3 regions of the Saccharopolyspora phatthalungensis genome follow, and region 1 is predicted to be linked to each of the others. Evidence: riboswitches for the same ligand, from Rfam matches in the RefSeq annotation. Region 1 holds a riboswitch; each other region holds the start of a gene.
The links. A riboswitch is a leader RNA that binds a small molecule or an ion and turns the genes downstream of it on or off. The one in region 1 is predicted to bind thiamine pyrophosphate.
Positions count from the first base shown of each region.

Region 2: linked by a shared signal. The riboswitch ahead of thiD (bifunctional hydroxymethylpyrimidine kinase/phosphomethylpyrimidine kinase) and the one ahead of thiO (glycine oxidase ThiO) in region 1 are both predicted to bind thiamine pyrophosphate.
Region 3: linked by a shared signal. The riboswitch ahead of BJ970_RS26045 (purine-cytosine permease family protein) and the one ahead of thiO (glycine oxidase ThiO) in region 1 are both predicted to bind thiamine pyrophosphate.

Region 1 covers NZ_JACHIW010000001.1:1,575,880-1,585,760, forward strand. Annotated here, with positions in the region: gene BJ970_RS06970 (FUSC family protein) at 1-1,651, shown strand, start outside; gene BJ970_RS06975 (thiazole synthase) at 1,770-2,534, opposite strand; gene thiS (sulfur carrier protein ThiS) at 2,536-2,736, opposite strand; gene thiO (glycine oxidase ThiO) at 2,724-3,851, opposite strand; TPP riboswitch at 3,847-3,952, opposite strand; gene thiE (thiamine phosphate synthase) at 4,102-4,773, shown strand; gene BJ970_RS06995 (S1 family peptidase) at 4,838-5,968, opposite strand; gene BJ970_RS07000 (hypothetical protein) at 6,129-7,037, opposite strand; gene BJ970_RS07005 (GntR family transcriptional regulator) at 7,269-8,024, opposite strand; gene BJ970_RS07010 (SIS domain-containing protein) at 8,528-9,577, shown strand; gene BJ970_RS07015 (amidohydrolase family protein) at 9,745-9,881, opposite strand, start outside.
Region 2 covers NZ_JACHIW010000001.1:775,453-785,333, forward strand. Annotated here, with positions in the region: gene BJ970_RS03350 (non-ribosomal peptide synthetase) at 1-1,750, opposite strand, end outside; gene BJ970_RS03355 (hypothetical protein) at 1,959-2,102, opposite strand; gene BJ970_RS03360 (hypothetical protein) at 2,669-3,607, shown strand; gene BJ970_RS03365 (dihydrolipoyllysine-residue succinyltransferase component of 2-oxoglutarate dehydrogenase complex) at 3,620-4,009, shown strand; gene BJ970_RS03370 (DUF2218 domain-containing protein) at 4,117-4,413, opposite strand; gene BJ970_RS03375 (polysaccharide pyruvyl transferase family protein) at 4,551-5,666, shown strand; gene tenA (thiaminase II) at 5,954-6,664, opposite strand; gene thiD (bifunctional hydroxymethylpyrimidine kinase/phosphomethylpyrimidine kinase) at 6,783-7,580, opposite strand; TPP riboswitch at 7,568-7,665, opposite strand; gene BJ970_RS03390 (hypothetical protein) at 7,890-8,627, shown strand; gene BJ970_RS03395 (hypothetical protein) at 8,846-9,052, shown strand; gene BJ970_RS03400 (AMP-binding protein) at 9,275-9,881, shown strand, end outside.
Region 3 covers NZ_JACHIW010000001.1:5,682,864-5,692,744, reverse strand. Annotated here, with positions in the region: gene BJ970_RS26060 (family 2B encapsulin nanocompartment shell protein) at 1-364, shown strand, start outside; gene BJ970_RS26055 (family 2B encapsulin nanocompartment shell protein) at 499-1,899, shown strand; gene BJ970_RS26050 (family 2 encapsulin nanocompartment cargo protein polyprenyl transferase) at 2,068-3,111, shown strand; gene BJ970_RS26045 (purine-cytosine permease family protein) at 3,265-4,578, opposite strand; TPP riboswitch at 4,569-4,681, opposite strand; gene BJ970_RS26040 (VOC family protein) at 4,989-5,372, shown strand; gene BJ970_RS26035 (xanthine dehydrogenase family protein molybdopterin-binding subunit) at 5,396-7,483, opposite strand; gene BJ970_RS26030 (FAD binding domain-containing protein) at 7,480-8,466, opposite strand; gene BJ970_RS26025 ((2Fe-2S)-binding protein) at 8,463-8,954, opposite strand; gene BJ970_RS26020 (hypothetical protein) at 9,019-9,342, opposite strand; gene ligD (non-homologous end-joining DNA ligase) at 9,363-9,881, opposite strand, start outside.

The DNA.
Region 1 (9,881 bases):
CGGCATGCTGCCCACGCTCGGCGAGCACTACCGCATCGGCGGCCAGACCTTCGCCGCCGCGACGCTGGTGTCCACCACCACCGGGCTCGGCTCCGACCAGCCGGTGCTGGTGCTGCTGGCCGCATCCGCCGCCGGAGCGGCATTCGCGCTGGTCCTCCGGGTGATCATCGGCCTCGGCGATCCGACCCGGGCGACTCGCGTGGCGGTCGCCCGGACGCTGCTCGAACCCGGCCCGGGCGTGGTCGAATCCGCCGCAGCGGCATGGCGTGCCGACGGTTCGAGCACCTGGCTCGGTCAGGTGCTGGCGGGCGCGGCCCGGTTCCGCGCGGCGCGGGAAACCCTGCTCGCGCAGGCCCAGCAGAGCGATCGGACCGAAGCCGAACGGCTCCGGCAGATCGTCGAGCAAGCCGATCAGGTCGCCGCCGAACTCGCCCGGGCGGTGCGCTCCCGCGCCTGCACCGGACTGCCCGCGGCGGCCCGCCGCGAGCCGGCCCAGGCCGTGGTGGCGCGCGGCGGACGGCAGGACCTGCCGGATGCGGTGCAGGGCATCAACCAGGGGCTGGACCGGATCCGGGCCGCGGTGGTGCGACGCGTCGAGACCCCGCTGCCGCCGTCGGCTCCCGGTGCGCGACGGGAACGATTCCTCGGTGCGGTGCGCGCGCACCTCTCGTTCCGCTCGTCGCTGTTCCGGCACTCGCTGCGCTGCACGCTCGCGGTCGCCTTCGGCATGGTGATCGTCCTGCTGCTGCGCGACCCTTCGGCGTCCAGCCTGCTGCTCGCGCTTTACGTGGTGCTGCAACCCGCCGCTCGCGACAGCATGACGGGCGCGTTGGAGCGCACCGGTGGCGCGGTGCTGGGCGTGACCGGGCTGGCGGTGCTGATCACCCTGCTGCCGGGCGCTTTCTTGCTGGTGCCGCTGGTGATCGGCGGGATGCTGCTGAACATGACGCGGCTGCGCGCCGACTACCAGGCGCTGCTGGGCTGCCTGATCGTGGTGACCGTCGTTGATCAGGCGATGCGGCTGGAACGGCCGCTGGTGAACGTGGGCATCAGCTTCGCCGCGAACACCGCGGTCGGCGCGGCGATCGCGCTCATCGTCGGCTACATCAGCTATCTGGTGTTGCCGAGCAGCATCCTGCCGGACGTGCGCGGTGCGGTGCGGTCCACGGTGTGGTCGGTGTCCGAACTGCTGCGCAGTGTGCGAGCCGCCGGCCAGGGCGTCGATCTGCCTGCGGCATTGCAGGCGGCGAACGTGCTCGCGTTGCGGCGCACGCAAGATCTGCTGGGCATGCCTGCGCTGCTCGACGGGACCGGTGAGGAGACCGACGACGACCGCGCGACGCGGGCGGCGGCGATCGCGCTCGACGCGCTGCGGCAGGACGTCGCAACGCTCGCCTTCCGGCCGGAGGCCGAGCAGGCGGTCGCGGTTCCGGCGCTGCGCGCGGTGGACGACCTGTTGGGCGGCAAACCGACGGCGAAGATCCCGGACGTGCCGGAGGGCAGCGCTCCGGCGACGGAGCTACTGGCGAGCTCGCTGGTGGAGAACGCCCTGCACGCGCGCCAGGCGATCGACCGGACCTTCGGCTACGACAACCCGTGGAAGAGCTACACGATCGCCTTCGTCCGCCCGGAGCGCCTCCACATTCGCTGAGGTCCGCCACGAGCTGTCAGCGCGGGATGGGCGGCATTTTCGCGCCAAATCGTCGCCCGTCCCGCGCCGAAACCGTCGTTTTCGCGCCAAACCGCCAAAACCGCTACGCGGTCGTTGATCACTCCAAGGGACGGCCGGGGCTGGAGGCTTGGGCCCAGAAGCGCTGGGGGATTCGACCCGCCAGGGCCGCCAGGCGGCCCCCCTCGACCGCCGCCCGCATCGCCGCCGCCATGCGCTCCGGGTCCTGGGCCCGAGTGACCGCCGTCGCCAGCAGGACCGCCGAGCAGCCGAGTTCCATCGCCAGCGCCGCGTCCGAGGCCGTGCCGATGCCCGCGTCCAGCACGATCGGCACCGATGCGCGCGAGACGATCATCTCGATATTGTGCGGGTTCCGGATGCCCAGACCGGTGCCGATCGGCGAACCCAGCGGCATCACCGCGGCGCAGCCGATCTCCTCCAGCTTCAGCGCCAGCACCGGGTCGTCGTTAGTGTAGGCCAGCACCACAAAACCCTGGTCGACCAGCTGTTCCGCGGCGTCGAGCAGCTCCACCGGGTCGGGCAGCAGGGTGTCCTCGTCGGCGACGACCTCCAGCTTGACCCAGTTCGTCTCCAACGCCTCGCGCGCGAGCTGCGCGGTCAGCACGGCCTCGGCCGCCGTTCGGCAGCCCGCCGTGTTGGGCAGCGCCTCGATGCCGAGCTTGCGCAGCAGGTCGAGCACTCCGGTGCCCCCGCCGGCGTCGGCGCGGCGCATCGCCACGGTCGTCAGCTCGGTTCCGGACGCGATCAGCGCTCGCTCCAGGACCGCGAGGTTCGTCGCCCCTCCGGTCCCGGTGATCAATCGCGAACCGAACTCGCGACCAGCGATCACCAACGGGTCGTCCATGTCACCCTCCTTGCACTGCGGTGAGGACCTCGATCGTGGCATCGGGGCGCAATCCGGTGTCCGGCCACAGGACGCGCGGCACCACTGCGCCGTCCAGCGCCACGGCCACGCCCCGCTCGGGCACCCCGAATTCCTGGAGCACCGCCGCGAGCGTGGCGTCGGCGGCAACTTGCCGGGCTTCTCCGTTGATCACGATGAGCACTGCTGTTCACCCCATCTGCTCGGATCGGCGGCCTTGACCTCTGCGGCGGGCTCCTCGCCACGCAGCAACGCCAGCACCGCTTCGACGGTTACCGGGGCGAGCAGGAAGCCGCCGCGGTGGTGCCCGGTCGCCGCCAGCACGCCGGGTTCCAGCCAGCCGAGCGCCGGCAGGTTGTCGTCGGTGCTCGGGCGCAACCCGGCCGCGGCCTCGACCAACTGGTATTCGGCGAGGCCCGGCATCAGCCGCTCGGCGTCTGCGATCAGATCGCGCACCCCGCCCACGGTGACCTCGGTATCGAACCCGACCTCGTATTGGGTGGCGCCGAGCACCAGGCCGCCGTCATCGCGCGGTACGAGGTAGGTCTGGCGGCCACGCACCGGGCCACGGATCGTGCGGTTCGGCGGCGGCAGCGCCGTGGCTCTCGCGCGCAGGCGGAGGATTTCGCCTTTCACGGGGCGAATCCGGTCTTGCAGCACGGGATGCAGGGCACCCGAGTTCACGCCCGCCGCGATCACCGCGACATCACAGTCCACAGTGGAGTTCTCGAGCTCCACCGCGCCGGGGCGGACCCGTTTCGCGTGCGCGGCGACGAAATCGACACCCACTGCGGTGGCAGCCGCGCGCAGCGCAATCAGTGCCTGGCGGTTGTCGACCGCGAGATCGCCCGGCACTTCGAGCCCGCCACGGACCGCCGGACCCAGCGACGGTTCGAGCCGCCGCACCTCCCGGCCGGACAGCCGGGTAACGGCGCGGCCGAGCCGGGCGAGGTAGTCGGCCAGGTTGTCCAGCTCGGTCCGGTCGGCGCTGTCCACACCGACGACCAGGGTTCCCGCACCGCGCAGGCCGGACGGCAATCCGGACGCTCGACCGAGTTCGTCGGCGAACGCCGGCCACTGCCGCAGCGACTCCGAACCCAGTTCCAGCAGCTCTTCTTCGCCGGGCCATGCCTCGGCAACGGGCGCCAGCATCCCGCCGGCCACGTAGGACGCCCCGGATGCCGGTTCGGCGTCGACGAGTCGGACGCGATGCCCGGCGGCGGCCGCACGCCAGGCGACGGACATACCGATGACGCCGCCGCCCACTACGACGACGTGCTTTTCTCGTGCTTCAGACAACTAGCTCCACGCTCCCTGCGCCGGCATGACCCGGATCAGGTTCGACGGTCGGGGCCAACGCCCCCTCTCAGCCCGGTGCCCGGACTCCCGTGCTCACCGAGTCCACCGTACCGGGCGAGGATCTCGACGTCAGGGGCGAGGTCGAGCACTTTTCACAAAGATCAAGTCCGGCAAGCGCGCCCGAGCCCGCGGTCGGGTAACCGACGCGCGCGGTCCGGCGACTGTGGCGCCAAAAGCTACCCTGTAGAACATGCCTGGATTGGACGGCTTCGGCATCCGCGCTCGCCTCGACGAGGCGCGGCTGTACCTGTGCACCGACGCACGCACCGAGCGTGGCGACCTCGCGGAGTTCGCGGACGCGGCACTGGACGGCGGGGTCGACATCATCCAGCTGCGGGACAAGAAACCGGGCGGCGCTCCGCTGGAGGCCCGCTATGAGTTGGCTGCGCTGGAGGTGCTGGCCGAGGCATGTCTGCGGCACGGTGCACTGCTCGCGGTGAACGACCGCGCGGACGTGGCGATGGCCGCCGAGGCCGACATCCTGCACCTCGGGCAGGATGACCTGCCGGTGGAGATCGCCCGGCGCATCGTCGGCGAGCACATCGCGATCGGCCGGTCCACGCACGACGTCGTGCAGGCCGACGCCGCGGCAATCGAGGCCGGCGTGGACTACTTCTGCACCGGCCCGGTATGGACGACGCCGACCAAGCCGGGCCGCCCGGCCGCCGGGCTCGACCTGGTGGAACACGCAGCGGAGCACCGGGGGCACGGTCGGCCGTGGTTCGCGATCGGCGGCATCGGCCCGGACAACCTCGACAAGGCCATCGAGGCCGGGGCGCAGCGAGTCGTCGTGGTCCGCGCGATCACCGAAGCCGAAGATCCCCGCGCGGCGGCCCGCGACCTCCGCGACCGCCTACCGTGACGCGGAGACCTGCGCGGGCATGACGCGGCCCCCGGCGGGGCCGGGGGCCGGGGTCGATCCGGGGTTACTGGGTGAGCAGAGTCAGGCTGTAGGCCTGCAGGATTTCGTTCACCGGCTGGAAGTAGGTCGTGCCGCCGGAGGTGCAGTCGCCGGAGCCACCGGAGGTCACCCCCTGGGCTTGGTCCCCGGAGAGATAGGGCCCGCCCGAGTCGCCGGGCTCGGCGCACACGCTGGTGCGGGTCAAGCCGCTCACGGTGCCCTGCGAGTACCGCACGGTCTGGTTCTTGGCCTCCACCGAACCGCAGTGCCAGCCCGTGGTCGAGCCGGAGCGGCAGATCGAGACGCCCTCGGCGGACTCGGTGGAACCGGCGACGCCGACGGTACTGCCGTTATAACGGTTGACCAGCGGCCGTGGGGTCTCGCCGGAGTCGACCCGGACCCAGCTGTAGTCGTTGCCCGGGAAGGACGAGCCCGCGTACCGGCCGGCGGGCCGCGATGTGCTGTCGCCGGTGCTGCCGCAGTGCCCGGCGGTCACGAAGCCGCCTTCCACCGAGAACCCGATCGAACAGCGGGACCCACTGCTCATGTGGACGGCGTTGCCGCCGATGACGTCGGCGTAGGTGCGCGGGTTCTCCGCCGACTCGACGACCCGAACCGCTTCGGTGAGGGCACCGGAAGTCCGCACGAACTGCGCCGCCCGGTCCCGGGTGCCCGGCTCGGTGGTGACGACGACCGCGTTCTCGCCGCCGCTGACGTACCAGCCGGAGACCTCTCCTGGGGCCGTCGGGCTGTGCTCGTTGAGGCTGTCGACGACCCCGTTGAGCTGCTCCATGGTGTAGGTGACGAGCTTGGGCTCGGCACCGGCCACGCGCACCTCGTCGAATCGGGCCTGGTCGGTCACGCCGACGACGAGCTTGCCGAGCGCCGGATAATAACGGGAACCGCCGTAGGTACCCGCTAGCGAACCGCGCAGCGCATGGTCCGCGCGGATGGCGTCGGATTCCCGGTCGAGCCGCTGGCGGGCCTGGTCCCGGGTCAAGCCGAAGTCGCGCTGCATCGCGTCAAGCAGGGTCACCGCCGCGGGCGCGGGCGGCGGCGTGGGTTCGGTGGCGATCGCCGGCATGGTCAACGCGGCCACCGTTACCGTCGCCAACGCCACGGTCCCGGCTATCCGGGCCGCGAGTCTGCGCTTCATCTGACGTCTCCCTTTGTGAAATGGATCTCAGAGCCCCCGTCGCCGATCCAGTATCAGAGGACATCAGCAGTCCCACATTTCCCTTTCGCCCCATAGCGCCCAAAACGCCCGCGTTGCTACTCGATCGAGGTAGCACCGCGGGCGTCTTGACCTTGGCTTTTTATCGCCCAGAAGTGGGCTGATGCAACACGCCGGTCTCGGTGGGCTGCTCGAAGACACCCGATTCCGGCGCCTGACTCGGCTGCTGCTCCGTCGCCGGAGCCCGGGTCGGTTGCTGGGTGGGCGCCGGGTTCTCGGTGGTCGGCTGCGCCGTCGGCTCCTCGGTCGGCGTCACTTCCGTGGACGGCTGCGGCTTGCTGCTGTGCGTCTCCTGCGGCTTGGCCGGTTCGGTCGGGACGCTCGGCGTGGGCTGCCGTTTTTGTTGCAGCACCTGCCCGAGCGTCGTGCCGGTTTCGCCGCCGGAGAGCGGCTTTCCGGTCACGCCTTCGAAGCCGGTGATGATCAGCATGCTCAATACGAACGCCGCCGCGCAGCTCGCGGCCACCATCGCCCACCGGACCCGGCGTTTGCGCCGATCGGGCTCCGGCTTCACGTCAGTCACCTCGGTCGCCTGGTCGAGCGCGGCGACGTGCAACTTCCGGGTGGCTGCTTCGGTGTCGACCTTCGCCGTGCGGTCCTCGTCTACGACCGTCTCCCCACCGGGCCAATGCATGCCGGGTGCCAGGTGGATCCGCCGCGTCGTTTCGACCTTCCGGTCCTTGGACACGTAGCGCGCGACGGAGGTCCGCTTGAGCCGCTTCTCGGATGCCTTGGCGGCCGCGGACACCGCCTTTTCCTTCGCGTTCTCAAGTGATCGCTGGTAGAGCGCCCCGCCGACGGTGATGACCACGCTCGTCATCCCGGCACCCGCCACGGTGCCCGCCACCCCGAGCCGGGACCCCAGGAAGGCCGCCGTCACCGATGCCAGTGCCGCCCCAGCGACCTGGGCCGGTGCCACGTCGACCTTCTTGGGCTTCTTCCCCTCCTCGTCCGAATCCTGCCGGTTGGATTCCGCCTTCTGCCTGACCATGGCTCCCACGCTCTTGAACGCACTCTCTCCCTACGGTCCAACGGGGGAGCACGGCGGTTTTCTCCAGATCGTTGCCAAACCGTGAGGACTCCCACTTCGAAGTAACGCCGCGGACCGGAAGGACGAAAGGGCCCCGGTCCGGGTGCCTTTCGATCTCGACCGCGCAACGGCGCAAGCATCGGGCAAATCGGTTTCCACGGCGAGCTTTCCGCTCGGTGCGGCGGGAGCCGATCAGCCCGGCGGGTTGAGCCGCGCGACGAACTTGTAGCGGTCGCCGCGGTAGATCGAGCGCACCCACTCCACCGGGCGGCCCTCGGTGTCGAACGAGTGGCGGGACAGCAACAGCATCGGCAGGCCGACATCGGAGCCGAGCAGTTCCGCTTCCTCCGGACTGGCCAGCGCCGTCTCGATGGTCTCCTCGGCGTGGCCCAACTCGACGTCGAAGTGCTCGCGGAGCACCTGGTAGAGCGAGCCCCCGGATTCCAGCCGACCGGTCAGCCCGCGGAACCGGGTCAGCGGCAGGTGGGTGGTCTCGATGGCCATCGGCTCGCCGTCGGCGAGCCGCAACCGGCGCAACCGCAACACGGTCGCGCTCGGCTTGGTCGCCAGCAGCCCAGCCAGTTCCTCCGCGGCCGGTTCCTCCACAACCTCAAGCAGTCGCGAGGTCGGCTGACGCCCCTGGGCGCGCATGTCTTCGGTGTAGCTGCTCAACTGCAATCGCTGGGCGACTTTCGGCTTGGCCGCGAAGGTGCCCTTGCCCTGCACCCGCAACAGCCGGCCTTCCACGGTCAGTTCGGCCAAAGCCTGGCGCACCGTCGTGCGCGAGACGTCGAACTCGGCGGCCAGCGAGCGCTCGGTAGGAATCGGCGCACCCGCAGGCAACGAGCGGAGCATGTCCAAGAGGTGCTGCTTGAGCCCCCAGTACTTCGGTTCACGTTGTGCGCGTCCGGGCGATTCCGCCCCGCCAGCCACGGACGTTTCGAGCATCTTTCCTCCTGCCACCGCAACCTTGCCGCCGTTCCGCTCCCCGAAGCGTCGAAGCCGCCCTGCCAAGTCCTAGTAGTAGCTTCAGCATGCCCGAAAGTCGACCGTGCGAGCGCCGCCGACGCCCAAGGTTCCGCTGCGGCGAGCAACGCCCGAGGTCCTATTCGGTCTCATGCGTGCGTGCACACTAGCGCCGAGAAGTCTTGACATCGCGTGTCTCGCGCCACAATTTTCGTCGCGTTGGCCTGATCCAAACCGCGTCCACCGGCGCCAACGAGGACTGCTCCAGCAGGCGCGCACACGCAGCCGCCGATTACCCGCGACGAGCCGGTCGCCGCGATCGCCAAGCCGCCCGGTTACGGGCGGCGACATCACACCCGGACAACTCGGGGCCTTGCCGGTGTTCCCCGATGCTTTTCAGCGGAGAATGGTGGCGTGCATCACGGCCAACGAATCGATGAGCACGTACGATTGGTCTAGACCTCGACGTGAAGGGATCGGACCCGATGACCGAGGCCGCCGCCACTCCGGGCCGGAACATGACCGACGAGATCGCCCAGCAACCGGCCGTGTTCGCCGATCTGCTCGCGGGTCGCGATGTGATCGGCGAGGTCGCCGCGCACATCGCGAAACGCCGACCACGCTTCGCGCTGCTGGCCGCCCGCGGCTCCAGCGACCACGCGGCGCTCTACGCGAAGTATCTGATCGAGGTCTTGCTCGGACTGCCCGCCGGGCTGGCGTCGCCGTCGACGACCACGCTCTACGGCGCGCAACCGGACCTGACCGACGTGCTGCTGGTGTCGGTCAGCCAGAGCGGCGGCTCCCCGGACCTGCTGGAGGTCACCGAGTCCGGCCGCAAGGGGGGCGCGCTGACCGTCGCGGTCACCAACACCGCGGACTCGCCGCTGAACGCCGCCGCCGAGTTGTCGGTGGACATCCGCGCGGGCCGCGAACGGGCGGTGGCCGCAACCAAGACCTACAGCGCGACGCTGTTGGCTCTGTACCTGCTGATCGACGCGGTCCGGGGCGGCACCGGTGCAAACGCCCAGCCGATCCCCGACCTGGCGGCCAGCACCCTGGAGGCGGGCCAGGGCGCGGTGGATGACGCGGTCCGCCGTTACCGCTTCGCGGAGCGGATGGTCACCACCGGCCGCGGCTATTCGCTGGCCACGGCGGCGGAAGCGGCGCTGAAGCTCGCCGAGACCAGCTACCTTTCGGCCCGCCCCTTCAGCGGCGCGGACCTGCTGCACGGACCGGTCGCGGCGGTCGACGCGGAGACCGCGGTGCTCGCGTTGTGCAGCAACGGGCGCGGTGGCGATGCGATGCGCGAAGTGCTCGACGTGGTGCACGACCGCGGCGCCGATGTCTGCGCCATCGGCTCGGCCGCCTCCGACGTGCGCGCCTCGCACCGCATTCCGGTACCGGACTGCGCCGAAGAACTGGCGCCGGTGCTGGAGGTCCTGCCGGTCCAGCGACTGGCCCTCGGCCTGGCACTGGCCCGGGGCTTCGACCCGGACAACCCGCGCGGGCTGCGGAAGGTCACCCGCACCCGGTGAGCATCGCGCGCCCCGCGGTTGACCACCGAAACCGATGCACGTTTTTGCGGCCGGACAGGTAAAAGCCCGCCTCACCGAGGGGGCGGGGTGAAGCGGGCATCGCCAGGTTACGCCGAACGGAGCAAGCTGCAAACGTCAGGCGCGCCGGACAGTAGCGCCGACGGTCCCTAAATGTCGTACACCGCCCGCGCCGTGGCGTCGAACACCGCCGTCCGCTGTTGGTCGTCGAGTCCCGCGGTGAGCTGCCGGGCCAGGTCCATGACCTGCCCGTACTCGGCGGCGAGCGTGCACACCGGCCAGTCCG
Region 2 (9,881 bases), 800 kb from region 1:
CCACCGAATCGTCCAGCAGGATCCGGGTGATCCCGTCCGGCAACCGGGCCGCGTGTTCGTGGTCGCTGATCAGCACCGTTGGCTGCGCGTCCCCGAGCACGTAGCGGATCCGTTCGGCGGGATGCCCCGGATCCAGTGGCAGATACGCGGCACCGGCCTTGAGCACCGCGATCAGCGCCACCACGAGCTCGGCGGATCGCGGCAGCGCCAGCGCCACCAGCTGCTCCGGCCCGACACCGTGGTCGATCAGGTGGTGCGCAAGCTGGTTGGCCCGCGCGTTGAGCTCGGCGTAGCTGAGGTTCCGCGCGCCGAAGGTGACCGCGAGGGCATCCGGCGTGCGGGCGGCCTGTTCCTCGAACAATCGCGGCAACGTCGCCGCCGACGGCCCCTGGACGTCGGCGATCGGCGCGTTCCACTCGTGCAGGATCCGGTCGCGTTCTTCGGGCGACAGCAAATCGATCAGGCCGACCTGGGTATCCCCGGCGCAGTCCGCGAACGCGGCGAGGAACCGCAGGAACCGATCGCGGTGCGCGGCCAGCTCCCGTTCGCTGTAGCGCCCGGGATTGGCGTCGAACTCGAACCGCAGGTCGCCGGCGCCGGCGTACACCGCGATGGTCAGGTCGTCGACCGGACCCGCCGCGAGGTTGTGCACGCTGGCCGGGCTGTCGCCGAAGACCAGGTCGCAGTCGAAGGACTTGATGTTGATCATCGGCCCGAACAGCGGCCGGTCCGAGCCCAGCAGCTTGAGGTCCCGGCGCAGGTCCTCGCCGCGGTAGTGCCGGTGCCTGCGCAGCTGCCGCACGGCCTTGGCGACCTGCGAAATCAGCTCCGCCCGCGTGGTGTTCGCGGCGATGCGCAGCCGCAGCGGAAGCACATTGACGACCATGCCGGGCACGCGCAGCGAAGCCGACCCCAGCCGCCCCATCACCGGCAGCCCGAGCACGATGTCCCTCGCCCCGGTCATCCGGTGCAGATAGGCGCCGAAGGCCGCGATGAGCGCGTCGGACCAGATCGTGCGGCTTTCATTGGCGGCGGCGGCCAGGGCGTCGGCGGCACCAGAGGCATCGGTTTGCCGGTGGAAGGAGTGCCCGCTGGCGCTCGAACCGCCGGTCAGCGACACGACATCCGGCCGGTCCGCGAACTGCTCTCCCCAGAACTCCGCGTCCCGGTCGAACTTCGGCGAATCGCGGTAGTCCCGCTCCTCGGCCAGCAGTGAACGCAACGAACCGAACGGCGAGCACCCGTCATCCGGGGTGCTGTAGAGCTCGGCGACCCGCCGGATGATGATGGAGAAGCCGTACCCGTCGATCGACACGTGGTGGATCCGCTGGTACCACCACCAGCGCTCGTCGCCGAGCTTGAACAACGCCGCGGTCCACAACCGGCCGCCATCGGCCCGGGATCGCGTGAGGTCCACCGGTTCCCGCAGGTCGGCGCGCATCCAAGCGAGCGCCTGCGCGTCGGGTTCGGTGGCCGCCGAGCAGTCGATCACGGGGAGTTCGAACTCGCCGGCCTCGTCGATGACCTGCCGCGGTTCGCCCGCGTCGTCGACCACCCGCAGCCGCAGCGCCTCGGCTTCGCCGACCACTTGGCGCAGCGCCGCAGCGAACCGCGCGGGCTCCACCGCCCCGTCGATCTCGACGTACTCGGCGGTGTTGAAGATCGGGTTAGCCCGATCCAGCTGCTGCGCGAACCAGATCTCCGACTGCGCAGCCGACAGCGGCAACCGCTCGTCAGCACACCCCGGCATCGTTCTCCCCACGATTAACAAGATAAGTAAGGCTTACCTTAGTTGTTATCCGATCGGGAGTACAGCCGATCACCGTACCGTCCGACGTGGGGCTACTCACCCGACGCGGGCCGCCCGAACACCATCAGCGCCGCGTTCTTGTTCGGTAACCCCGCCTCGGCCGCCCACCCGAACCCGGCCTTGCCGAACGCGCCCAAGCGAAGCTCCATTATGGACGTTCGGCTCGGCGGCGACCCGCGCGGATGTGCGAGTAGCGCCGCGCCAGCACCAGCGCGACGTCCGGTCCGCCGTCGGCGCCATCGACCCGAACCGGCCGCAACGACCAGCCTGCCCCCAGTTCCGGGATCGGCACACCCGGAACGTCCGGAATGCCCGAGCACAGTGCATTTTGCACCTAGAACGGCACGGCCTGCACGTGGATCGCACAGGAGGCCGATACCGCAGCCCAGAACCGTTGAGCGCGGCGATGTCGGTCAGCGTCGGGCCGGTCAACCAGTGCGCCGACTGCCCAGCCCAGAAGCGCGGGCACCAGACGGCTCTCGACGTGCGCGGACAGCCACCGGCGCAGGTGCGCCGACGCGCGCCGGTGCGGTCGCCCGGCCAGATCGGCTCCACTCGCCCCACCACACTCCCCAGATCGCGCGCCCCCCGCGAGCTGAGCCTAACCTAACTGCTCAATCTCGTGGCTGTGCTTCCGCCCACTGCCGCACCGGCCGAGGCGACCGGTCGCACCGGATCGACCGAGCACAGTGGACGAACGTGTGCCACCATCACGGAGCGCAGAACGGAGTGTTGATTTCTGGATGATCATTACCTGATCCGGTGATGATCGTTGTTTTTCGCTGGGCGGGCGGCCAACATCCGACCTACTCTCCGACCTAATTGAATCGGCCCCGCCGTCCGGAGAGGAGTTCAGCCATGGAAGACGCAGACTCTGTCGTGCCGCTCCGGCCGGGATTCGACATCCAGGTCCGTGGCTTCAACCGCACCCAGGTCATCGAGCACCTCGAACTGCTGGAGGATCAGCTGAGGCTGGTCACCATCGATCGCAACGAGGCGGCGCAGCTCAATTCCGACCTCCGGAAGCTCTGCGACGACACCCGTCGAAGCCTGGACGAGGCCGAGCGACGGCTCAAGCGGATCGAGTCCTCCGATACCGGTCTGCCCGCGGCTTCCCAGCGGGTGCAAAACATGCTCTCGATCGCCGAAGACGAAGTGCAGACCCTTCGTGACCAGGCTAAACGCCATGCCGACACCATCCGGGGCACCGCCGAAACCGAGGCGCGCGAACTGCTCAGCGCGGCCGAGCAGGCCGCCAGCGAGCTGCGCAACGAGTGCAATGAGCTCGTCACAGACGTCGAGTCGCGGCGCGCCCGGCTGCACCGCGAGCACGACCAGAAGGTCAGCGACCTGCGCACCCGGGAACAGCGACTGCGGCAGAACATCCGCAACGAGTACAAGCGGACCATGTCGATAGCACAGGAAGAAGCCGACGAGCTGATCACCGACACCCGGCGGCAGTGCAGCCAGCTGGACGCCGAATCCGAGCGGATGCGGTTGACGACACTGGAAGAGGTCCGCACCAAGCGGCAGCAGCTGGAGGAGCTGCAAAACGCGGTGCTGTCCGCAATGGACAACGCCCGGCAGACGCTGGACGCCTCCGTGGCCAGCCTGCGCAACCACGACTTTGCAACGGAACTCACGGCCGACGGCGATTCCGAGCCCGTCGAGCCGGTCGAACAACAGTCCGTTCGGCTGCCCGAACAGCGCGACGACGTGCAGACGTACACCATTCCCATCGAGCGACAGCACACCAACGGCACTGCCCCCAAACCCGGCCCCGCGCGGCGGAACTGATCGGAGCCCCTAGTGGATTTGCTCGTGCTGATGTTCGTAACCGGTTTCGCAATGGCCACGCTGATCTTCTGGCCGTTGCTTTCCCGGGCGAACCGACGTCTTGCCGAGAGCGGCATCTCCGACGCCGCAGCCGCACCGATCGGCAAGCACGCGCTGCGCTCTCCGGCGACGCCGAAGGTCGTCGCCCGCGAGCCGAGCACCGACGCTCAACCGGCGCTGGCCAAGCCTGAGACCGCGCCAGAGGCACCTCGGCCGGTGCCGGTCGCGCCGCAGCAGCGGTCAGCCGAGCCGGTGCAGATTCCGGTGCTGCCCACGGACCTGTTCGCGAAGAACTTCGAAGCCAAGTTCAACCGATCCCGGCAGCGCCTGGCCCGGCTCCGCGACGAAATCAGCAAGGAATGAGCCGGGGATCGCCTCGCGACTGACGCCGCCCGCCTGCCGTCGAAGTGCCGTTGAGCAGGCATAACCAGCCGATCCTCGCAGTCAGTGGATCGCCCGGCTACTAATACTCAGTCGTTCATCCAGTCGACCTTCAGGCCGTCACGCTGGCCGAAACGTTCGAGATGGCGGCCGATCACGTCCTGCACTCGGTCGAGCAGCTCGGCGCTGTCTGCTTCGGCGTGCAGCGCCAGCGCGTCCGGCTCGTTGACCAGCAGACAGCTGCCCCCGCCGCCGTCGGCGGGCAGCGCGATCCGGATACCGTCGGCTTCTTCGGTCACCGAGCACCGACGGCCCAGGTGCGAGGACAACTGCTTGGCGTAGCGAGCCGGTTTGTCGGTGCCCACCGTCGCCTGCGAACGGATCATCAACAGCCTCCCAAAAAGTCAGCCCAGCATTACCGGCGGTGGCGGCGCGGTGCCGGAGATCACTCGTCCCGGCGACCGCGGCTTCGGCGTTGCTACGTTCGAAAGGACTCGGCACCCAGAAGGCTGGAGCCCCACCGTTGAGTAACCCTCCCACCATCTACTTAGTCGCCACCACCGGCCACCCGAACTACGGGGACGAAATCATCGCCGCCGCCTGGCTGAAGCACCTAGCGCGCGTCGCACCGGACAGCGAGATCTGGGTGGACTGCCCCAACCCCGGCCCGAGCGAGGTCATGCTCGGCCACCTGCATCCGCGGGTCCGGTTCACCGACACCTGCTGGCGGCTGTGCTGGGCCGCCCCGTCGGACGGGCCGTGGGAGGTGGCGTCGTTCGTGCAGCACGCATTCAACAACCCGGGGCTGGCGCCGCGCTGGGTGGCGGGCATCGAGCTGGCCGCCCGCGCCGACCTGGTGCACATCATCGGCGGCGGGTTCATCAACGGCATCTGGCCGCGGCACATCGGCCTGCTCGCGGCGGCCGTCGCGGCGACGCGCCGATCCGGCGGCCGGGCGGTGATGACCGGGCAGGGCCTGTGGCCGGTCGCGGCCGAGGCGGAACCGCTGCTGCGCAACCTCGCCGCCCAGTTCACGGTCGTCGACGTGCGCGACGAACCGTCGGCGTCGCTGGCCGGCTCGGCGACCCTCACCGGCGACGACATGTTCTTCGGCGTCGAACCCGGCCTGTACCGGGACGACGACCTGCGCGAGTTCATGGTGTGCCTGCAGTCGGACCTGCTCGACGTGTCGGTGCCCGCGCTGGCCGGGTTCCTGCTTGACACGCTCGGCGAGTGGGGCGTGCGGCCGGAACAGGTCGGCATCGTCGAGGGCATCCCGCGCGTGGACCGGGAGGTCTTCGCGCTGGTGGAACACGACCTGCCGGGCGCCCGGTTCTACCCGTTCGCCGAGATCATGAACTCCGGGCTGCCCGCGGCGGCCGAGCAGCGCTGGCTGTCCAGCCGGTTCCACCTGCACCTGATGGCTGCCGCGGCCGGGGCTCGCGGGGTCGCGGTATCGATCAACTCCGGCTACTACACCAACAAGCACCGCTCGCTGATCGACCGTGGCTCGGGCTGGGCGCTCAGCGAGGGCCTGCGGATCCCGGCCATGCCGACCAGCGGTGGGTTCGCCGCGGACGCGCTGCGAGAACTCAAGAAATCCAAGGAAGAACTCGCGGCCTCGATCTACGGGAGCTGACCTACTCGTCGTCCTCGACGGCCGCCCGCTCCCGCCGACGGTCGGCGATGTAGAAGGGCGCGGCCGCGAGCACGGGCACCAGCATGCCCAACAGGACGATCAGAACAGAAGTGCCCAATGCCCTCGAAACTCCGTCCACGGTGGGAAGAACCCACATTTGCCCCTCGCCCGGACGGGCGTCCACTGAGCACATCGCTCCAGCTCGTGCCGCTATTAGCGACGCGTCACTTGCGCCGAATCACAGCACCCGAACGGGGATCTTGCTGGTCCCGCAACGGATTTCGCGTTTACTTCAGGAAACCGGCAGTCGGCCACTCTTCCTTGATCCAGGCGCTGTTCCAGAACAGCCACTCGTACTCGGTGGCGCGGGTGAACGCCTGAAGCATCCGCTGCTGCATCTCGGCATCCATGCTCTTGGCAACCCGGTCGGTCAGGTCGCGCGCGGCAAGCACCGCCTCGGCGAACTCGTCGTCGGCGTAGGTCTGGATCCACGCCTGATACGGGTGATCCCCGGCGCCGCCGGTGGCCTCCAGAATCGTGGTGCCGACGTGCTGGTACACCCAGAAGCACGGCAGGATCGCCGCCAGCAGCACCGGATACGGTTCGGTCAGCGCGTTCGCCCGCAGGTACGAGGTGTAGGCGAGGCAGGACGGGGACGTGTCGATCCCGGCGATCTCGGTGTCGGACAAACCGAACTCCGCGACGTATCCGGCGTGCAACCGGCGCTCCTCGATCAGCGCGCCCTGCGCGGCACCGGCCAGGAAAGCGGCGTCCTCGGCATTGTCGGCCCGCGCCGCGGCGGCGGCCAGTGTCTGCGCGAAACCGACGAGGTAGCGCGCGTCCTGCACGATGTAGAAGGCGAAGCGATCCCGGTCCAGGGTGCCGTCGGTGAGTGCGGCGTTGAATGGGTGCTCGACGATCGCCTGCTGTAGATCGGCGGTGTTCGCCCAGGCCCGGGCGCAGAAACCATCGGCGGGCGGGGCAGGCAGCTTGCTCATCGGAACCTCTCGTGGCATGTCAGTGTCTTGGCCGGTGATGCGCGACCCGGGCCTGTGAGCACTTCGGGTGCTGCGGCACCGTAAGGCGCTCACGCGCCCTAGCCCCGTGGAAACCTCGTTACCACCAGTGGTGGAAGTGGTGCACTGGGCCGTGGCCGTGGCCGACGTCCAGTCGCTCGGACGCGCGCAGCGCCTCGGTCAGGTACTCCTTGGCTTCACGCACCGCTTCGAGCCAATCCGGGCGCTGCGGCCGCAGCGCGGCGATCGCCGCCGAGAGCGTGCAACCGGTGCCGTGGTCGTTGGTGGTCGCCACTCGCTCGCTGGACAGGAATTCCGCCACCCCGTCGCCATAGAGCAGGTCCACACTGGACAGACCGTCGAGGTGGCCGCCCTTGAGCAGCACCTGCTTGGCGCCCAGCCGGGCCAGCCGCTCGGCCTGCGCGGGCATGTCGTCGGGGTCGGTGATCTCCGGCTCGCCCAGCAGGTCGGCGGCCTCCGGCAGGTTCGGGGTGATCAGATCGACCCGCGGCAGCAACTCGTCGCGCAGCACGTTGACCGCCTCGGCTGCGAGCAGCCGGTCACCGCTCTTGGCGACCATCACCGGGTCGAGCACGACGTGCGGCGGCGCATAGCGGTCGAGCACCCCGATCACCGCGCGAATCACCTCGGCGTTGGCAAGCATGCCGATCTTGACTGCGTCCACCCGCACGTCGTCGAGCAACGTGACGAGCTGGGCGGTGATGAACTCCGGCGGGACCTCGTGCACCTCCGAGACCCCCGTGGTGGTCTGCGCGACCAGCGCGGTGATCACGGACATGCCATAGGCGCCGTGCGCGGAAAAGGCTTTCAGATCGGCTTGCACACCGGCGCCACCGCTGGGATCGGTGCCGGCGATGGTCAGCACATTGGGAACCATGACGTCCCTCCGCTAGTACGAGCTAGGTCAGGTTCAACGGGTCTGTTCTCAGCCCGGCAGTTGTCGGGCACCCCGCGTCACTTCCACCAACCTAACAACCGGAGACGCCCCGGGACCATGCCCGTCATCGATGTGGGCCACGGGTTATCTCGCGACGAGACCATTCGGCCGCCGAGCCACTCCGATGCCGAGCGCGGCGCCATCCGTGCTCGTCCGGCCAAGTGGATCGACACAGCGATCGATTTCACATCGAGAAGGCACCCACCGGAAGGCAAGGTGAACCTTCCTCGCGGACTAAGGTGGGAACTGATGGAAACCACGACCGATGCTCCGAGCTTCGCCCGTTCCCGCCGACAGCGCCCAGAGAATCCCGCCCGGATCTGGGCCCCGCTGGCGGACCTGACCGAAGCCGCCGTGGCGGCCGCCGGCTCGGGGACGGTGGCGATCACCCGCGGATTCGACCGCAACAGCAGGCAGCGCGCCAAGGCACTGCGGGAGCTGCTGAACCGACGGGGTGTCGCCGCGGTCGAGGTAACACCGGCTCCGGGCAGCGATCGGCTGCTGGCCGATGTCGAGATCACCGCCGTGGTCAACCTGGTCGGTGCCGGTTCGTGGCAGCCATACCGGCTGGCCGCGGAGCTGCACGCCCCGGTGCTCACCCCGAAACCCGGCGACGGCCGGGCCGAGGAGGTCAAGCGGGACGTGATCGCCCTCGCCGACGACTCGGGCCAACGCGACGTCGCGATCTCGCATGTCGCCGTGCGCTCCGAGGACCCCGCCGCAAGTCGGTTGACGCTGACGCACGACGGGGAGCAGCTGACGGTCCCCGGCGGCTGGTTGACCCTCACGGTGCACGAGGGCGAACTGCGGGTGCAGGTCGGCGGCGTGGATTTCCCGGAGCGCACCCTGACCACCGCCCAGGTCCGGGTGGAGGCCTTCGACGCGCCGCATCGGCTGGTTCGCGATGAACTGCCGATCGCCGACTTCGAAGAAGGCGCGGTCACCTTCACGGCCGAACCGAAGGGACTCGTCGTCCGCCCGGTCTGAGCCGCCCCTTGCCGAACTCACAGGGTGACCGCAGTGTCCGAGGAAACTGTACCCAAGGAGACTGCGGTCACCCTTCGTGACTTTAAGGCCCGTTACGGTGTGACTTGGATCATCTTGAGTGGCTGATCTGATGATTCGCCGTCACGGATCATGCTCGGTCGCGTCCCTTGAACGACACCGCGCGTGGGAGGCAGAACGCGCGGACTGCACGAGGGAGGCTGGGGATCGTGGAGTCCACCAAGCAGTGGCACGTGAGCTGCCGCGATGTCGCCGGCAGGCGCCGGGACATGTCGGTAATCGTCAACCAGGGGAATGTCGTGGTGGTCGCGCCGCCGGGTGAGACCGCGGTGCTGTCCCCGCTGGAGGTGGGCAGGCTGCGTGCTGCTCTGCGAGATGCGATCGTGCAGGCGGCCGCGCTCGAGTGAGGTCGGCCGTGGGCGCCTCGGGGCCAACCATGCCTCGAGGCGCCCACGGCCCTACCTGCGCCTGGCGTTGGGATCGAACGGCTTGTTCGCGCCGCCGGACGAGGCGAAAGGTCCGTTCGCCGCACACCCGGTAGCACGCTCGCGCACCATTCGGTCTTCCACAGGCCACAGCGCTCGCGCCAGCATCTACTCGCGGTAACCTGGCGACCGAGAGGTGACTGCGTGAGCACGTTGAGGCAACGGTCGGCTGCCCTGCTCCGGCGCGTGACGCCGGGTCTGCACACGGTGTTCGTCCTGGCAAGACAAGGCGTGATCCGCCCGCTTCGACCGGACAAGCTGCTGCGGATCATCCTCGCCTGGCGACGCTGGGGCATCACCCCACCGCTCGGCTTCGCGGTAGGCGCCGTGCGCCACCCCGATCGCCCGGCGGTGATCGACGAGCGCGGTGCACTCAGCTACGCCGAACTCGCGCAGCGCACCACCCGGCTCGCCAACGGCCTGCGCGACCGCATCCCGCGTGGCACCCGGATCGGCGTGCTGTGCCGCAACCACCACGGACCGGTCGAAACGATCGTCGCCGCGGCCAAGCTCGGCGTGGACGTGGTGCTGCTCAACACCGGCCTGAGCACTCAGCAGCTCAACGACGTGATCACCGAACAGCGGGTGGGGCTGCTGGTGCTGGACGCCGAATTCCGTACCCACCTGCCGGACCTGCCCGAAGGCATCGACGCCGTGCTGGCGTGGACCGACGGCACCACCCGCCACGACACGCTGGAAAACCTGATCGCCATCTCCTCGGCGCAGCGGCCGACCCGGCCGACCCGGCAAT
Region 3 (9,881 bases), 4.1 Mb from region 1:
CATCGCGGCGATCGGGCAGGAATGCAGCAAACGCGGCCTGTACCCGCAGAGCATCGACCTCAACGGTCACCAGGTGCCCGCCTGGCGCGGCGTGCCGATCCTGCCGTGCAACAAGCTGCACGTCAGCAAGACCCGCACCAGTTCCATCGTGCTGATGCGCACCGGCGAGGAAAACCAGGGCGTCATCGGCCTGCACCAGACCGGGATCCCGGACGAGTACCGGCCCGGCCTGTCGGTGCGCTTCATGGGCGTCAACGACCAGGCGGTTATCTCGTACCTGGTCAGTGCCTACTACTCGGCGGCGATCCTGGTACCCGACGCGATCGGAGTGCTCGAACACGTCGAACTCGGCCGGGAGAGCTGAGCCGAGCCCTGGCGCGCGGCCCGCGCTGCCGGCACCGGGCGCGTTTTCGAGGGAAATCAGCGCATTGATTTCCCTCGAAAACGCCATCACCCCGGGCAACCGCACCACTACGCACCACAAGGAGATCGGAAATCGTGACCGTGACAGAGCCGGACCTCGGCGCCGTAGAACAGGCCGCACTGAGCCTGACCACCGCGGCGGCGCGGAAGCTGTCGACGACGACCAAATCCCAGCCGCAGATGCAGGGCACCACCTCACGATGGCTGCTTCGAATGCTGCCGTGGATGGACGTCTCGGCGGGCACGTATCGGGTCAACCGCCGGTTGACCTACGCCGTCGGGGACGGGCGGATCACCTTCACGAACACCGGTTCCGATGTTCGCGTCATCCCGCAGGAACTCGCCGAACTGCCGCTGCTGCGCGGTTTCGACGACGACTCGGTGCTGGGCGCGTTGGCCGACCGGTTCGTGCAGCGCGAGTTCGAGCCGGGTCAGGTGATCGCGACCGCCGGGCAATCAGCGGACGAGGTCGTGCTCATCGCGCACGGCAAGGTCAACAAGATCGGCGCCGGCGAGTACGGCGACGACACCGTGCTCAGCGTGCTCGCCGATGGCGAATTCTTCGGCGCCCGGGTGTTGGCCCCTCATCAATACACTTGGGACCACACGTACAAGGCGGTCACCCAGTGCATCACCCTCACACTGACCACCCAGGCGTTGCAGGAGTTGAACAACCAGTTCGACCGGCTGCGGGCGCACATCGCCAACAACCACGACAATCCCGCGCCGCCACAGAACAAACACGGTGAAGCCGCCATCGATATCGCCTCCGGGCACGCCGGCGAGCCCACACTGGCCGGAACCTATGTGGACTACGAACTGGCGCCCCGGGAGTACGAACTCAGCGTGGCACAAACGGTTCTGCGCGTGCACACCCGCGTTGCCGACCTCTACAACCAGCCGATGAACCAGACCGAGCAACAGCTGCGGCTGACCATCGAAGCGCTGCGCGAACGACAAGAGCACGAGCTGATCAACAACCGCGACTTCGGCCTGCTACACAACGCCGACCTCCGCCAGCGCATCCACACCCGCAGCGGCCCGCCCACCCCCGACGACCTCGACGAACTGCTCTCCCGCCGCCGCAAGACGCGGTTCTTCCTGGCCCACCCCCGAACCATCGCCGCGTTCGGCCGGGAGTGCAATCGCCGCGGCATCTACCCGCAGACCACCGAGGTCCAGGACCGCCAGGTGCACGCCTGGCGGGGCGTGCCGTTCCTGCCCAGCGACAAGATCCCGATCAGCGACAGCGGCACGAGTTCGATCCTGGCGATGCGCACCGGCGAGGAGGACCACGGGGTCGTCGGCCTCCGGCAGACCGGCATCCCCGACGAGTACCAGCCCGGCCTCAACGTCCGGTTCATGGGCATCAACGACCAGGCGGTGATCTCCTACCTGGTCAGCGCCTACTTCTCGGCCGCGGTACTGGTCCCGGACGCGCTCGGCGTCCTCGAACGCGTCGAAATCGCCCGCTGATCCCTGTTCTGTATCTCGATTTCCAAAGCGGCGGGGCCGATCGGCCCCGCCCACTACCGCAAATCCCCCAGTGGAAACGCGACAGCAACTCCCCGCGGGAGGTCGTAACCGGCACCACCGCGCAGGACGACCCCGGTTCAACAAGTCCTCTGGTCGAAGGGAAATCGCATGGCCACCATGCAGCAGGATGCCAATAAGGCGGGTGCGGCCTACGAAGCTTTGACACGTAGCCGTGCGATGGTCGAGCCCGCCCTGCGGGCCGCGGTCGACCGGTTGCCCACCCGGATGCAGCAGGTCTCCGGATACCACCTCGGTTGGTGGGACGAGCACGGCAATCCGGTTCGCGCCGACCGGGGTAAGGCGTTGCGGCCCACGATGGTGCTGCTCGCGGCCACCGCTGTCGGTGGCGATCCCGCGGTCGCGGTGCCCGCCGCCGTCGCGGTGGAGTTGGTGCACAACTTCTCGCTGCTGCACGACGATGTGCTGGACGGTGACGTCACCAGGAGACACCGCCCCACGGCGTGGACGGTGTTCGGCAGTGGACCAGCCATCCTCGCCGGCGACGCGATGCTGTCGTTGGCTTCCGATGTCTTGAGCTCGTGCAAACATCCCAAAGCGGCCGCTGCGATACGAACGCTGAGCACCGCCGTGCTGAACCTGATCAACGGTCAGACCGCGGACCTCGCCTTCGAGGACCGGCCCAACGTGGAGCTGGCCGAATGCCAGCGGATGGCCCACGACAAAACCGCCGCACTGCTGGGCTGCGCCTGCGCGCTCGGCGCATTGTTCGGCGGCGGCACGACCGAGCAGATCGCCCGGCTGCGCAGCTTCGGCGAGCGGCTTGGGCTGGCGTTCCAACACATCGACGACCTGTTGGGCATCTGGGGCGATCCGGCGATCACCGGCAAACCGGTGTTCTCCGACCTGCGCACCCGCAAGAAGTCCCTTCCGGTAGTGTCCGCGCTGACCTCCGGCACCACGGCCGGTCAGCGGCTGGCCAGTCTCTACCTCCGCGAGCAGCCGCTGTCCGGCAGCGATCTGGCCCAATCCGCCGAGCTGATCGCGTTGGCAGGCGGCCGCACCTGGAGCCGGAACCAGGCCGACGAGCTTCTGGCCGCCGCCCTGAGCGACTTGCGCCGCTCGGACCCGACCCCACGTGCGGCCGAAGAACTCAGTGCCTTGGCCCAGCTGATGACCCACCGGGATCACTGAGCAGCGGGACCCTGCGGACTCGACCGGGCCGGCCCCGGTCGAGTCCGCAGGAGCATGCCGACCACTGGTGTTCGGCAGCGGGCTTCGTTTCCGCGCACAGCCAACCGATTTGGGAATGCAATCATGCCGGGTCAGTCCGTCGAGCCGAACGGATCAGCGGCGGCGGAAAGCACCGATGACCCCGGCCGCCAGGGCGGCGGTGAGGAAGGACGCGATGGAGGCGCTCATCCAGGTCGGCGGGGTGAAGCCCAGCACGGCCTGCACATCGGTCCAGAGCTTCGACCACCAGCCGAGCTCGCCGGGGTTGATCAGTTGGAACACCGCGAAGCCGAGCAGCCAGGCCACCAGCATTCCCCAGCGAGACGGTGCGCGCTGCGACAGGTCCCAGGTCCGGCGGCGGCCATGCGCGAAGTAGTCGACCGCCAGCACGCCGAACATCGGCACGAACACCGATCCGATCAGCAGCAGGAAGTTTGAGAACTGGGAGATGTCCAGCGTCAGCGCCAACAGCGTCGTCATCGCGCCGACGCCCAGGCTCAGTAGCCGGCGGTCCGTGCTGGGCCGCAGGTTCTGGATCGACACCGCGGTCGAGTAGATGTCGGCGAAGGACTGGTCGACCTCGCGCAGCACCAGGATCCCGAAGAAGATCACCCCGAGCGGCACCGCCAGCAGCGGATCGAACGCCTTGTCCGCATCACCGCCGACCATCGCCAACCCGAGCAAGCCCAGCAGGTAGCAAGCGATCTGGGTGACCGAATAACCCAGCGTCGCGGCGGTGAAGGCGCCCGCCGCGGACTTCGAGTGCCGGGAGTAGTCCGAGGCGACCGGGATCCAGGACACCGCGACCGCCAGCGCGGCGTCCGCGCCGGGCCAGAACCCCTGCCAGGAGCCGGTGTTCATGTCCGGCAGCGGGTGACGCAGCAACTGGACGAAGAAGTACACCATCGCGATCGCCACGGCGATGCTGACGTAACGACGCAGCAGGCGCAGGGCACCGAGTGGGCGCAACGTGAGCGCGGTGGTCAGCACCCCGGCCACCAGCACGTACAACCATTGCGGGCCGCCGCCGAACAGCGCCTCCGCGCCCTGCGCGATCACCAGCAGCTCGAAGGTCCCCCAGCCGACCAGTTGCAGGATGTTCAGCACGGTCGGCAGGTACGACAACTTGGTGCCGAAAAGCCCGCGCAGCAACATCATCGATGGCGCGCCGGTGCGCGCACCGGGAATCGCCGCGATGCCGACCATGATGCTGCCCAGCACCGTGCCGACCACGCACGCCGTGACGGCGGCGAGGAAGGAAAGCTGCGGCACGCCGCTCGGTGCGAGCACTGCCAGCGCGCCGCTGAAACCGAGCAGGCTCACGCCGAGATTGCCCCAGAACGCACCCTGGTCGAGCACGCCCAACGTCCTGGGCGCCGGTTCATCGAGGGTGTGCGGAACTTCGGAACGTTCGACGTCAAGCGCCATCAACAGCTCCCTACGCCGGCATTATCCGGACAGGTTCAGCGGTCGGTGGCGCGGCGGTGCCACCCTCTCAGCCCGGTGCGCCCGAGCTCCCGCGTGGATATGTCGGCGACACCCTACCTCGATCAGGTGAGCGATGAGCAGGTGGGCCTGCTCACCACGAATCGGCCAAGGGGCCCTCGACGAGAAAATGTCGGCGGACCAGCGCCAGAACGTCGACGGCGGGAACGTCGCATGATCGTTTCCGCGGACTTCGACCACACGGTATGCCGGCGGGTACCCGATCCGGCCATTGGCCACCCGGATGAGCGATGCGCCGGTTGATTCCGGCACCGGTGTGCATTGACCTCGACCTTGGTAGAGCTCCTAACCTCGGGGATACGGCAGTACGACGAGTGAAAGCGAGCAAACCGATGTCCGTTCAGCTCAACCACACGATCGTCGCCACCTCGGACAAGGTCGCCGGCGCACGGTTCCTGGCCGACCTGCTCGGCCTGCCGGCCCCGGAGCCCTTCGGTCCGTTCATGTGTGTGCAGACCGGCAACGACGTGTCCCTGGACTACCTGGAGACCGGGGACGCGATCGTCCCGCAGCACTATGCGTTCCTGATCAGCGAGGAGGAGTTCGACGAGATCTTCGGGCGGATCAAGGCGCAGGAGCTGGCGTACTGGGCGGGTCCGAGGCATCAGGAGCCCGGGCGGATCAACACCCGGGACGGCGGCCGTGGCGTCTACTTCGACGACCCCGACGGCCACATCCTGGAAATCCTCACCCGGCCCTACGGCAGCGGCGGGTAGCCGCGAGGCCACATTTCAGCTGGTCAGGCCAGGAACTTGTCCAGGGTGATGGGAACGTCCCGGACTCGGATCCCGGTGGCGTGATACGCGGCGTTGGCTATCGCCGCCGCGGTGCCCACGATGCCGATCTCACCGATTCCCTTGGCTCCCATCGGGTTCACGTACGGGTCGTGCTCGTCGATCCAGTCCGCCTCGATGCTGCCGATATCGGCATTGGTCGGGATGTGGTACTCCGCGAAGTCGTGGTTGACCACGTGACCGAACCGGGGGTCCACGACGCTGTGCTCGTGCAGCGCCATCGACAGCCCCATGGTCATTCCACCGAGCAGCTGTGAGCGGCCGGTCTTGGCGTTGATCATCTGGCCGATCGCGAAGATCCCCAGCAGCCGCGGTACCCGCACCTCCCCGGTGCCGGTGTGCACCTTGACCTCGGCGAACTGCGCACCGAAGCTGTGCATGGCCAGCTGACCCGCGTACGGGTTGTCCGGGAGCGTCCCGGTGATCTCCACGCCCTCGTCCGGGATCGGTTCCCCGATGGGCAGTTCCGCACGCAGCTTGCGCGCCGCGTCCACGATCGCCGAGCCCCAGCACATGATCCCGGTCGAGCCGCCGGCGCCGGAGGCATACGGCAGGTCGGTGTCGCCGATGCTCAGCATCACGTCGGACATCTCGACGTCCAGCGCGTCGGCGGCGATCTGGGTCAGCGCGGTCCAGGCCCCGGTGCCGATGTCGGCGGCCCCGATGAGCACCCGGTACCGGCCGTCCGGCCGGGCCCGGATGGTGGCGCGCGAGCCCGGCATGCTGAACACCGGATAGGTCGAGGCGGCCACGCCGGTGCCCACCAGCCAGGGCCCGTCGCGGTGGGTGCGCGGTCTCGGGTTCCGCTCCGGCCAGCCGAACCGCCGAGCTCCCTCTTGCAGGCAGGCGACCAGGTTCCGGCTGGAGAACGGCCGACCGGTTTCGGGATCGGTGTCCGGTTCGTTGCGGATGCGGAACTCAATGGGGTCCAGCCCGCAGGCGATCGCCATCTCGTCCACGGCGACCTCCAGCCCGAACATGCCCGGTGCCTCCCCTGGGGCCCGCATCCACGTCGGCGCCGGAACGTCGAGTTCGGCGAGCCGGTGGGTGGTGCGGCGGTTCGGTGCGGCGTACATGACGCGAGTCGGCACGGCGGTCTGCTCGGCGAACTCCTTGATGCGGGAGGTCTGCTCCACCACGTCGTGGCTGATCGCGGTCAACTGTCCGGTCGAGTCGCTGCCGAGGCGGATCCGCTGAATGGTGCCGGTGCGGTAGCCGACCACCGAGAACATCTGCTGTCGGGTCAGCACAAGCTTCGCCGGGCGCGGGGTGACGAGCCGCGCGGCCATCGCGGCCAGCACCACGTGCGCGTGCGGCAGCCCCTTCGAGCCGAATCCGCCACCGGCGTGCGGGCACACCACGTGGACCGACTCCGGATCCAGGCCGAACAGCGTCGCGATGGCGTCGCGCACCCAGTGCACGCCCTGGGTAGAGTCGTAGAGGGTGAGCTCGTCGTCGGTCCACATCGCGATGGTGGTGTGCGGCTCCAGCGGATTGTTGTGCTCCTGCGGGGTGGTGTAGGTGGCGTCGAGGACGACCGCCGCGGTGGCCAGTGCGCCGTCCACATCCCCATCGGCGGTGTCGGTCGGGAAGCCGCCGTTGACCTCGCCGGGCCGGACCAGGTCCGCACGGGCCGGGTGGAGCTCGACGTCATGGGTGAGCTGTTCGTAACTCAGCCGCACCAGGCTCGCCGCGCGCCGTGCGACTTCAGCGGTTTCGGCCAGCACCGCGCCGATGAACTGCCCGCGGAAGGCGACCTCGGGCGACTGTAGGATCGCCAGTTCGGCGTCCTGGGCCGAGGCCAGCCGGGGCGCGTTCTCGTGGGTCAGCACGTCCACCACATCCGGTTCGGCGATCGCCGCCGAGGCGTCGATGCCGGTGACCCGGCCCAGTGCGATGGCGGCCTGCAATGGGAACACGTACACCGGCCGCTCGACCGGGTGCTCGGCGGCGTACAGCGCGGCGCCCCGGACCTTCTCGGCGCCGTCGATGCGGTCGACCGGTGCGCCTATCAGGCTGGTCGTGACGGTCATCGCCGCGCCTCCGCGAGCTCGGTGAGGATGCCGACGATCATGTTGCGCGCCAGCGGGATCTTGAACTCGTTGTCTGGCAAGGGGCGGGCGTCGGCGAGTTCCGCCTCCGCTGCCTCGCGGAAAGCCTCCGCGGTCGCGCTAACCCCGCGCAGCGATGTCTCGGCCCGAGTCGCGCGCCACGGCTTGTGCGCGACACCGCCCAGCGCCAGCCGGACGTCGCGCACCTCGCCGTCGGCCACGTCCAGCGCGGCGGCCACCGACACCAGCGCGAACGCGTAGGACGCGCGGTCGCGTGCCTTGCGGTACCGGGAGTTCGTCGCGAAGCCCAGTGACGGGATGTCGATCGAGGTGATGAGCTCCCCATGCTCCAGAACCGTGTCGCGCTCGGGGTGATCACCGGGCAGCCGATGCAGTCCGACCAGTGGAATCGCTCGTGGCCCGCGCGGTCCCTGGGTGTTCACTACCGCGTCGAGGGCGACCAGCGCCACTGCCATGTCGGACGGATGCGTGGCGATGCATGACTCGGAGGAACCGAGTATCGCGTGCTCGCGGTGGAAACCTTTCCGCGCCGAGCAGCCCGTCCCCGGTTCCCGCTTGTTGCACGGTGTCGTGACGTCCTGGAAGTACACGCATCTGGTCCGCTGCAACAGGTTCCCGCCGGCGGTGGCGAGGTTTCGCAGCTGCCCGGACGCGCCCGCGAGCACCGCCTGCGACAGCATCGGGAAGCGCTCGCGGATGGCCGGATCGGCGGCCAGGGCGCTGTTGGTGACCGAAGCGCCGATGCGCACGAAGTCGGGGTGCAGGTCGATCCGGTCGGAGGTGAGCCGCCGGACGTCGACGAGCAGGTCGGGCACCGCGACCTCAAGCTTCATCAGATCGACCAGGTTGGTGCCGCCGGCCAGGTACGCCGCGGTGGATATTTCGGAGAGGGTGCGCACCGCGCTGTCGACGTCGGCCACATGCTGGTAGCGGAACGGTTTCATCGCTGCGCCACCTCCGCGATGGCCGGCACGATGTTGGCGTACGCGCCGCAGCGGCAGAGGTTTCCGCTCATCCGCTCGCGGATCTCATCTTCGAGCCCGGCCCCGTCCGGGGTGACCGCGCTCGGCTCGTCGTCGTGCATCTCGCACAACACGCCCACCGCCGAAACCACCTGGCCGGGCGTGCAGTACCCGCATTGGAACGCGTCGTGCTCGATGAACGACCGCTGCACCGGGTGGAGGTCGGCGCCGGCCAGCCCGTCCGCGGTGCGGATGTCCGCGCCGTCGAAGGCCACCGCCAGCATCAGGCAGCTGTCGACCCGGCGGTTGCCTACTAGCACGGTGCAGGCGCCGCACTGGCCGTGGTCGCAGCCCTTCTTCGGGCTGGTGATCCCCAACCGCTCCCGCAGAGCGTCGAGTACCGTCGTTCGCGTATCGACGATCAGCCGGTGCTCGGTTCCGTCCACCACAAGGGTGATTTCGGTTTCCACGGTCGCCTCCCCTAGAGCCTGTTCACCAGGCTTACCCGGGAAGCCGCCGCATCACGCACGCGGTTCAGGGCTCCTCGCCGGAGTCGGCCACCTCCTCGGCGGCACGCTCGTCGGTGGTGTCGTCGAGCGCGTTGATGCCCGATTCGGCGAGCGGCACTTGCTCGACCGGCTCGATGTCGGGTACCTCCTCGGCCAAGTGCTCGTTGAGCGATTCGCCTTCCCGATCCTCTCGTGGCGTCGGGCGGCTCTCGGTCACCGCGGACCAGTGTTCGGGCGGCTCGACTTCCCGTTCCGTCGGGTCGCCGCCGAGCTCGTCAGCGTCGAAGCTCTCCTCGGGCCGCAGGGTGGTCGGCTCCGACTCCTCGGCGCCCTGCTGCCGGTCCGACATCTGCCTCTCCTTCCAGCTAGCTAGTCGTGTTTGTCGGGATGTGGAAAGTCACTCCCGTATCGCGTGTCTTCCAGGCCCGCCCAGGGGTCTTCCTTCTGGGCCAGCCGACGCGCCATGTTCGCGAGGCCGTACGACTGCGGTGCCACGCGGCCGAGCTCGTTTAGATCGAGCGGCGTCGCGGCCGGGGCGCCGGGGCGGGCACGCAACGAATAAGGCGCGATCATCGTCTGGCCGTAGGCGTTGCGGTTGGTGTCCAGGAAGATCCGGTCCCCCCGCTTGTCCTTGCGCTGCTCGACGGTGAGCCGATCCGGTTCGTCGCGCACGGCTTGCTCGGCGAGCGCCCGCATGCCCGCCCGGACCTCGTCGAAACCCCGCTCGCCGCGCAGTGGAGCGGCCACATGGAAGCCCTTGCCGCCGGTCGCCTGCACGCGCGGCGACAGCCCAGCGTCCCGGAACCGCTCGCACATCAGCCGTACCACGCCGCGGAGTTCGGGCAACGGCACGCCCTCCGGTGGGTCCAGGTCAAGCACCACGAGAAC